3 regions of the Gordonibacter urolithinfaciens genome follow, and region 3 is predicted to be linked to each of the others. Evidence: predicted binding sites of a transcription regulator. Region 3 holds the regulator's gene; each other region holds the start of a gene.
The links. The regulator HrcA, encoded in region 3, represses chaperone genes, less so after heat shock. The targets are predictions, from matches to a motif close to TNTTAGCANNCNNNNNNNNNGNNTGCTAANA.
Positions count from the first base shown of each region.

Region 1: a site for HrcA is predicted at 1,325-1,355, ahead of htpG (molecular chaperone HtpG). Genes of this name have one in related genera too.
Region 2: a site for HrcA is predicted at 2,102-2,132, ahead of BN3560_RS05960 (Hsp20/alpha crystallin family protein). Genes of this name have one in related genera too.

Region 1 covers NZ_LT900217.1:1,827,323-1,830,509, reverse strand. Annotated here, with positions in the region: gene htpG (molecular chaperone HtpG) at 1-1,267, opposite strand, end outside; gene BN3560_RS07850 (SGNH/GDSL hydrolase family protein) at 1,488-2,444, opposite strand; gene BN3560_RS07845 (DUF302 domain-containing protein) at 2,695-3,102, shown strand.
Region 2 covers NZ_LT900217.1:1,370,622-1,373,808, reverse strand. Annotated here, with positions in the region: gene BN3560_RS05970 (NUDIX hydrolase) at 1-512, opposite strand, end outside; gene BN3560_RS05965 (NAD-dependent protein deacylase) at 641-1,390, opposite strand; gene BN3560_RS05960 (Hsp20/alpha crystallin family protein) at 1,493-1,957, opposite strand.
Region 3 covers NZ_LT900217.1:83,240-86,426, forward strand. Annotated here, with positions in the region: gene dnaJ (molecular chaperone DnaJ) at 1-585, opposite strand, end outside; gene hrcA (heat-inducible transcriptional repressor HrcA) at 645-1,658, opposite strand; gene hemW (radical SAM family heme chaperone HemW) at 1,817-2,926, opposite strand; gene dusB (tRNA dihydrouridine synthase DusB) at 2,930-3,187, opposite strand, start outside.

The DNA.
Region 1 (3,187 bases), 1.7 Mb from region 3:
GCTTGTCCTGCTTCGCGGAGTAGTACAGCAGCAAGTCGGCCAGCGTGTCCTTCTGCGAGCCGTAGCTGGCGTAGATGCCGTACTTCAGACCGCGGCCGAAGTTCTCGAAGAACGCCTCGTAGCCTTCGCGGTCGTTGTCGCGCATGTCCTCGAGGTCCGACGTGATCTTCTTCTCGATCTTCTTGGCGATGGCGCGCAGCTGGCTGTTGTGCTGCAGCGTCTCGCGGCTGATGTTCAGCTGCAGGTCCTGGCTGTCCACCACGCCGTGCACGAAGTTGTAGTAGTCGGGCAGCAGCTCCTCGCACTTCTCCATGATAAGCACGTTGGAGCTGTAGAGCGCGAGGCCCTTCTGGTAGTCGCGGCTGTACAGGTCGAACGGCGCGCGGCTCGGCACGAACAGCAGCGCGTCGTAGGACAGCGCGCCCTCCGCGTGCACGGAGATGGTGCGGGCCGGGTCGGCGAAGTCGTGGAAGTCGGCCTTGTAGAACTCGTTGTACTCCTCCTGGTCGACCTCGGACTTGCGGCGCTTCCAGATGGGGATCATGGAGTTCACCGTGTCGAGCTCCTGGTAGTTCTCGAACTGCGGCACGTAGTCGTCGCCGGCATCTTCGGGCTTGGGCAGCTCGCGCGACTTCGTCACCTCCATGCGGATGGGGTAGCGCACGTAGTTGCTGTAGCGCTTGACCAGGTCTTTTAGGCCGTACTCGGACAGGTAGCCGTCGTAGGAGTCCTCGTCGGTGTTGTCCTTGAGCGTGATGATGACGTCGGTGCCGTGCTCGGCGCGCTCGGCCGGCTCGATGGTGTAGCCCTCCACGCCGTCGCTCTCCCAGGCCCAGGCCTCGTCGCTGCCGTAGGCCTTCGACACCACGCGCACGCTCTTGCCCACCATGAACGAGGAGTAGAAGCCCACGCCGAACTGGCCGATGATGTCCACGTCGTCGCCCTGCACCTCGTCGTTCTCCATCTTGAACGCCATGGAGTCCGAGTGCGCGATGGTGCCCAGGTTGCGGTCGAGCTCGTCCTTCGTCATGCCGATGCCGCTGTCGCTCACGGTGACGGTGCGGGCGTCCTTGTCGAAGCTCACCTGGATGGCAAGCTCGTCCTTGGAGAGCTCGATGGACTTGTCGGTGAGGCTCTTGAAGTAGAGCTTGTCCACCGCGTCCGACGCGTTCGAGACGAGCTCGCGCAGGAATATCTCGCGGTTCGTGTAGATGGAGTTGATCATGAGGTCGAGCAGCTTCTTGCTCTCTGTTTTGAACTTGCGCATGGCGGCGTCGCTTCCTTTCGGGTACGTTCCTTCGTCAAGCGGTCGGACTGCCCTGTGTGCTAGCAGTCCAAGCCTTCGAGTGCTAAAACGAGATTTTAGTACGACGCGGGGCGATGTCAAGGAGGGTGGGCGGCAATTCCAAACAACGCCTAAGCGGCAGAGGAATACCGCCGAGAGACTGCTGATCCGCCCTGTGAAGCGCTCCGCAGGGCAAGCGCCCTCATATCCCCCGTTCGCAGACAAGCAGCCACTTGCCGCCGGTGGAGGCGGCATGGGGGCAGCCTATGCAGGAAGGCTCCGAGCAGCGCTCGGCCGAGGGCGGGGCGTCGTGGGCGGCGGCGCGCAGCGCGGCGACGCCGGGGAGCGCGACGACGCCCAACGCCGAGCTGCCGCCCAGCGCCGAGCCCGCGGCGTTGTCCGCAGCCTCCATCGCGCGCAACATCAACCCTGCGAATTGGCGCATGCCCCGTGCCGTGGGATGCGTGCCGTCCAAGGCCTCGTAGTCGCGACCGAGTGCGCGCACATCGGCCACGCGGCAGCCGTGTGCGCGGGCCGCGGCGCGGATGGCGTCGTTGTATGCGTCGAAGGGCACGCCGCGCAGGCGGTAGGCGAACGTGGAGCCGTCGCGGCCGACCACGCGACCGGGGCAGAGCGTGCAGCACCACACCTCGGCCTGCGGGTAGGCCGTGCGCAGGCGCGCGAGCATCGACCCGTACGCAGCTCCGAACCGCTCGACCGCATCGGAGGCGGCCAGACCGGGCTCGCGCTGCTCGCCGAGCGCGTCGACGTCCAGGCAGGCCGGCAGCGCGTTGCCCCGTCCGGCCGCCTGCGCGTCGGCGCCGCCCCAGCCGTAGTCGTTGATGCCCATGAACACGAGGACCGCATCGGGGGCCTGCCCGTCGCGCGCGAGGGCCGCGACGCGCTCCGCGCTGTCGCCGGCCGGGAAGCCCGCGCCCTCCACCATGCTGCCCGAGAACGACCCGTTCGCCAGAAGCTCGCCGCCCAGCGCGTCGACCACCTGCGCCCACCACGTGTCGCGCGCCTCGCGCACGCCCGTGGCAGCGCAGCGCTCGCCCTCGTAGAACACGCGGAAGCCCGTCGGGTTGCATCCCTCGAACGTGCTGATGGAATCGCCCAGAATGGAGAACCGTCGCTTTCCCGCCATCGCCTCGGCCATGATCTCGAACTCCCTCGTCCTCGGGCGCTGAGCGCCCGTCCAACAACCATCACGCATTATAAGGCTCTCGAGCCCGGCGCCCACGGTGCCCAGGCAACCGTTTCCGGACAAACTGCGCTAACCGGGCGCAAGCGCGCAGGAGCGCGCTATGGTGGAGCTGCACCGCCGCGCGATCGCCGAGGCAGCTGCGACCGACGCAACTGCCGCCGCCGCAACCGCGCCTCCAACCGCAGCCATCGAAGGAGTTTCCATGGGCCAACCGGAATCTCGCAACCTGCACCTGACCGTAGGGAGCCTGCCCGTAGACGAGACGGTCCGCCGCCTCACAGACGAGCTGGCGGCGCGGTCCATCCCCGTGTTCGCCACGTTCGACCACGCGCAGAACGCCGAAGGAGCGGGCCTCGACCTGCGACCCACCACGGTCGTGGTGTTCGGCTCGCCCCAAGTTGGCACCGCGCTCATGCAAGCCGACCAGCGCATAGCGATCGAGCTTCCCCTGCGCATCTCCATCTGGGAAGACGAGGCGGGCCGCACGCAGATCGCGTTCCCCCAGATGAAGGAGCTTGCCGCCCGCTATGGCCTGGGCGACCTGCCCGTCATCGCGAAGATGCAGCAGCTCCTGGAAACCTTGGCCGGCCAAGCCGCGAGCAACCGATAGGCCCGGTTGCGCCGACCGTGCCCACCGAGATTGCGGCGACGATGCTGCCTTGAGCCCGACGCGCACGCCAATCTGCACGCTTTTC
Region 2 (3,187 bases), 1.3 Mb from region 3:
GTGGACGAGAAGCCCGCCTGCGGCAGGGGGTCGAGCGCCGCGGCGCCCAAGTCGGCGCGCAGCGCGTAGCCCGTCTCCTCGCGCAGCTCGCGGTCCACGGCTGCCGCCAGGTCCTCGCCCGGGTCCACGAGCCCGGCGGGGAATGCGATGCACCAGCTGTTCAACGGATAGCGGAACTCGCGGATGAGCAGCAGCCGGCCGTCGGGTGTCTGCGGCACGATGCACACGGCGTCGGATGCCGCGCTCTCGCCGCGCGCGTGCGCCTCCAGCTCGGCGCGGTACGCCTCCGGCCCCTTGCGCGAGGCGCTCTCGTACTCATAGGTCGAGCCGTCGGGCATCGTGTACGTCAGCACGTACTTCTTTATCCAGCCGTCGGATACTTGGCGCAGGCCGGCGAACGTGGGCGTGGGCGAAGCGGCGCTGGCGGTGGGGGCATTTGTGGCGCTGGCGGCTGCGCTGGTGGTGCCGTCGATAGTGGGGGCGGCAGGGGCATTGCGGGTGGTCTCGGGCATAGGGTTGCTCCTTCTCGGTAGCTTGACGTACCGTCCCTCTACGTTTCCGGGAGCAGGCGCCGATGTTTCACGTGAAACATTCGTTCGCGTTGCTCGCCGGAGCGCGGGACGACGGGTCGCGGTTGCGGCTAGAAGTCGAACACGTCGCCCACGTTCGCGGCTAGGCAGAGGTCGGCCTGGCGGTCGCGCGGGGTGGGGGTGCGGTTCACGATGACCAGGTGGTCGCCTTGGAAGAAGTCGATGAGGCCCGCGGCTGGGTACACGGCGAGCGACGTGCCTGCCACCACCAGGAGGTCGGCACGGGCGATGGCGTCGACGGATGCCTGGAGCGTGCGCTCGTCGAGCGCTTCCTCGTACAGCACGACGTCGGGCTTCACGATGCCGCCGCACGCGGGGCAGCGCGGCACGCCGTCGGCGGCCTCGTCGCGCAGGCGCAGCAGCTCGTCCACCGGGTATGCCGCACCGCAATCCATGCAGAAGTTCCGCAGCACGCTGCCGTGCAGCTCCAGCACGCGCTTGCTGCCGGCCTTCTGGTGCAGGCCGTCGATGTTCTGCGTGACCACGGCGGACAAGGTGCCCGCCTGCTCCAGCTCCGCCAGCTTCCGGTGCGCGCGGTTCGGCTGGGCGTCCAGCGCGAGCATGCGGTCGCTGTAGAAGGCGAAGAACTCCGCCGGATGCGCGTCGAAGAAGCTGCGCGAGATCATCTGCTCGGGCGGATGGGGGTACTTCTGCGCGTACAGCCCGTCAGGGCTGCGGAAGTCGGGGATGCCGCTCTCGGTGGACACGCCCGCCCCGCCGAAGAACACCATGCGTCCCGGCTTCGTCTCGTCCACCCAGCGCCGGAACGCCTCGATCCCGCGCCGCGTCTCGTCGTCCATGGTTCCTCCTCGATAGTGCTGCGAATGGCTTGCGTCCCATCATAGCAGGAAGGCGACCTTGCGGTCGCCTTCCGTTGCGCACTGGCCGTGTACCTCGCAGAACTAGCCCTCGATGGCGATGGTCTTCTTCTCCTCGAGCTTCGGCTGCTCCTGCTTCTTCGGCACGGCGATCTTCAGCACGCCGTCCTCGAACTTCGCCTTGATGTCGTCTTCCTCCACGTCGTCGCCCACGTAGAACGTGCGGCTGCACTTGCCGCTGAAGCGCTCCTTGCGCACGTAGGTGCCTTCCTCGTCCTTGTCCTCGGACTCGCTCTGCGTCTGCGCGTTGATGGTAAGGTAGCCATCCTTGAGTTCGGCCTGCACGTCATCCTTCTTGAAGCCCGGCAGGTCGATGGTCAGCTCGTAGCCGCCGTCCGTCTCCTTGATGTCGGTGCGCATGAGCGTGGGCGACATCTTCTGCATCGCCTGCATCGGGGCCGAGGCCGCGTTGAAGAACGCGTCGAACGGGTCGGTCATCAGCTCGCTCAGCAGGTTGCGGTTCCTCCGCATGGGTACCATCATGGCCATACTAATCACTCTCCTACGTGTCGTGCGAGGCTCGGGCTCCCTTCGGCGGCGCATCCGGCTTGTCGGTCGGATGTCGGGTCGAATGAGAAAACCTAAGCCTCTATCTGTGCGGTTTTCTCTGTACGAGACTGTTATAAAACGTTGCATTAGCACTGTCAAGCAACGAGTGCTAAAAGTTACGGTTTCGTCAACTTCCGAGTGCGAAAGCGGAGATGCCCGCAACCCTCGCCCCAGAGTATCCCCCGCCGCGCCTGCCTTCCCGCACGTCTATCTGGGGCCGCCAAAGCGAATACCCCTCGCCACATCCCTGTCATGCAGATGCTCCCTTGGGATGAAGGAGAAGGATAGGAGGCGGGGTTGCCGGTCGCGCTCGAGCAACGACTGGCTCTCCTTGGACGGTTCGGGCTTCAGCGGGAATTCGGCTGCCGAAGATGGATGTGAAATATGGGTATAGACGTGCCCAAGGCTTCGATATAAGTGGCACGCGCTTTGGTTTTTTTGCTATCATGCAAGACGAGCCGCAGGGAGCTGCTAACTCCCCACGGCTCTCGAATCGCTTCGGCGGTTTGGCTTTGGTTAGCGCTCCTTGTCCTTACGGACGGGGAGCCTTTCTATTATAGCCGCAGTTAGATGCACTGCGCTGGCGATCAGCTCAAGGATTGCCGTAAGCAAAACCAAATCGGTCATGGTTGCCACCCCCTTCCCGTTTCGCCCTGCAAGAGGGGATAAGGTTGGAGAGGGATGTGGCACCGCGCCGCCTCTGCGCTCCGTTCCCCCATCCTACCGCCGCAACCTTGCCGGGCGACCGTAATATCGCCGTCGGGGAATCGCCCTGATCTTGTCCAATCCTTGTGTATCCGCCGTTCCGATCTTGCCGGTATCTTGCATATCCGCCATGCACACCTTGCCGTTATCTTGCACGCCTCTGGCGCAGTTGCCGCATGGTGCGTCGACACCCCTGCGGCCGTAGGCGAAACGAGGCCCCTCCGCCGCTGTGGCGGGCGGCTTCGGCCGTGCACCCCCCCCGACAACGGGAGGCTTTGGCTGCGCTCTCTCCTCGGCAACGGGCGGCTTCTTCTTCGGAGGGTGGTTTCCCCTCCGTGCCATTCCCTTTCCAATTAAACCTCTCACCAGCAAAAACGTAAAAATGCCCCCACGGGGGTAATGGTCGGTTGCTCCGCTGGCCTGCATCATGCGGCCGAAGGGTTTCATCGATCGAACCAGAGAAGG
Region 3 (3,187 bases):
GGTCTTGCACGTGGTGGCCGTCTGCATGTCGCCCAAAAACGTATGCTGCACCGAGACCACGCGGCCCTGGCCGCCGCAGTCCGGACAGGTGATCTCGCGCCCGTCGGGGCCGAGGCCCGTGCCGTCGCAGTCAGGGCACGGCGCCAGGCGGTCGTAGACGATCTCCTTCTTGGCGCCTGCGGCCACCTCCTCCAGCGTGACGCGCAGGCCCACGCCCATGTCGCGGCCCTCGCGTCGCTGCTGCTGGCGCCCGCCCGCGGCCCCGCCGAAGAACGAGCTGAAGATGTCGCCCATGCCGAAGCCGCCGCCGAACAGGTCCTCGAAGTCCACGTAGCCGCCGCCCCCGTAGGGGCTGCCGCCGCCGGCCGCGCCCGGTATGGTGCCGAAGCGGTCGTACTGGGCGCGCTTGCCGGGGTCGCTCAGCACGTCGTACGCCTCGTTCAGCTCCTTGAACTGGTCCTCGGCGTCGGGCGCCTTGTTCACGTCGGGGTGAAGCTCGCGCGCGCGGCGTCGGAACGCCTTCTTGATCTCGTCCTCCGTGGCGTTCTTGGAAACGCCCAGAACCTCGTACAGATCCTTGGCCATTGCTCTTGCAGTACCTTCCTCGTTTGACGGCGCCCCCTCGTGCGGGCGCCGTGCAAGCCCTATACGTCCTGAAGCGCCGCGCTCGCGATGCGCACCGCCCGCAATACCTTAGAATAGTCCATGCGCGTGGGCCCGATGACGGCCACGACGCCGGCCGACTCCCCGCGCCCGTAGCGGCTGGCCACCACGGACACGCCCGCCAGCTCCGCCGCATCGTTCTCGCGCCCGATGCGCACGCTGGGCGTGCCGTCGCCCTGCCGCACGGCGTCGTCCAGGATATGCAGCATGACCGTGTCGTCCTCGAGCACCTGCATGACGGGCAGCAGTGCCTGCGACTGGCTGAACTCGGGCTTCGTCAGAAGCGAGCTCACGCCAAGCCGGTGGGCGCGCGACAGCTCGCTCTCCTGCAAACACGACAGCACCTCGTCGAGCGCCATGCGCACGAGCGGGTCGCGGAACGCCTCGGCCATGCCCTGGCCCAGGCCGTCCTCGATCTGCTGGAGCGACTTGCCCGTGAACACGTCGCCCAGAAACGCCTGCACGCGCGCCAGGTCGTCCGAGCACACCTCCTCGGCGAACTCCATCTGGCGGTTGAACACCTGGCCGTCCTCGGTGACGAGCACCACGAGCGCGCGGTACGCGTTGAGCGAGATGAGCGAGAGCTGCTTGATGTGCAGGTTCAGCACCGACGGCGCCAGCACGATGGAGAGGCAGTCGGTGAGACGCGTGAGGGCCGACGACGTCTGCTCCAAGAGCGCGTCGAGCTCGCTCGCGCTGCGGCGCAGCTCGTCCACGACGGGGCGGTAGCGCTCGTCCTCGCCCGTGAAGTCGGCGGCCAGCAGGTTGTCCACGAACGCGCGGTAGCCATGGTCGGTGGGGATGCGCCCGGCCGAGGTGTGGGGCTGTGTGATGTAGCCGCCGTCCTCGAGCACCGAAAGCTCGTTGCGCACGGTGGCCGGGCTCACGCCCAGCTGGTAGCGCTCCGTGAGCGTGCGCGAGCCCACCGGCAGGGCGCGCGCGACGTATTCCTCGATGAGCGCGGCCAGCACCCGCTGCCTGCGATCGGATAGCACGCCTTCCACCTTCCTCTCTCTCGCCCGTCGGCATTCCCCGAACCCGAACCATAGTAACGCATCATATTAGCAGCCGAAAGCCGAGAGTGCTAACAACAGCGGGAAATTATGGAGAAACTTGACGGTTACTGCATAGGAGGAGCGCGTGCACGGATTCCCTATGCCAAGTCGAACAGCCTCCCGTAGAGCTCGTTGCCGCAGAGCCAGCCGCGGTCGGTGGGGCGCCAGCGCCCGCCCGCATGCTCCACGAGGCCCTCCCCTTCCAGTTCCGCGAGCACGGCGGGGGCGCCGGGCAGCAGGACGGCGGCGGCCTCCACCTGCCCGTCGGACACGCCGCAGGTCATGCGCATGCCCAGCATGAGGTCCTCGGCGGCCATGCCGCGCGCGTCCAGGTCGTCGGTCACCTGCCCGTCCTGCACGCGCATGCGGCGCTCCGCGTTCTGGGTCATCGTGGCCGCCGAGCGGCCGAGCCCCAGGTACGGCACGCCCGTCCAGTACGCGATGTTGTGGCGGCACGCGAAGCCGGGGCGGGCGTAGCTTGCCACCTCGTAGCGCTCGTAGCCGGCCTCGACCAGCACGCGCGCGGCGATCTCCATGTGCGCGGCCTCCACGTCGTCGTCGGGCTCTTCCAGCTCGCCGGCGAGCACGGCGGCATCGAAGGGGGTGTGCGCCTCGATGGTCAGCGGGTACACGCTCACATGCGCCGCACCGAGCGCCGCCGCCTCGCGCACGCTCGCCTCGAAGCTCCCGGCGCTCTGGCCGGGGATGCCGCACATGAGGTCCACGCTCACGTTCTCGAAGCGCGTATGCGCCGCCTCGATGGCGCGGCGCGCGTCGTCGGCCGAATGGGCGCGCCCGAGCACGGCCAGCACCTCGTCGTCGAAGCTCTGCACACCTATGGACAGGCGGTTCACCCCGAGCGCCCACACGTCGCGCACCATGCGCTCCGTCAGGCTCTCGGGGTTCGCCTCCATCGTGCACTCCACCTCGGGCGTGAGGTGCATCGACAGCGACAGCGTGTACAGCAGCATGGACAGCCGCGCCAGGCCGATGTGGCTCGGCGTCCCGCCGCCCACGTACACCGTCTCGAGCGCCCCGAGCTCGCCCTCCTTCGCCTTGCGGCGTAGCTGCAGGCAGAGGTCCTCCACGTACGCGTCGATCTCCGGCGCGTCACCCGGCACCGCAGACGTGGCGAAGTCGCAGTACCCGCACCGCCTCACGCAGAACGGCAGATGGAGGTACAGGGCGCGATAAGGGTCGTGCGGCATGGTCTAGCCCTCCTGTTCATGCTCGCCCAGCAAGGCGAGCAGCTCGTCGAACACGCGGTCGAAGTCCTCCACGGACACGCAGGCGTTGATCTTCGCGCGCGCCGCGGCGGCGCCCGGCAGGCCCGCCAGGTACCACATGGCGTGCTTGCGCATGCGCACGATATTCTTCCCCTCGCGCCGCGCGAGCAGGCGCGCGTGGCGGCGCGCCATGGCGATGCGCTCGCGGGCATCGGGGGCCGGCGGCTCGGGCACGCCCTCAAG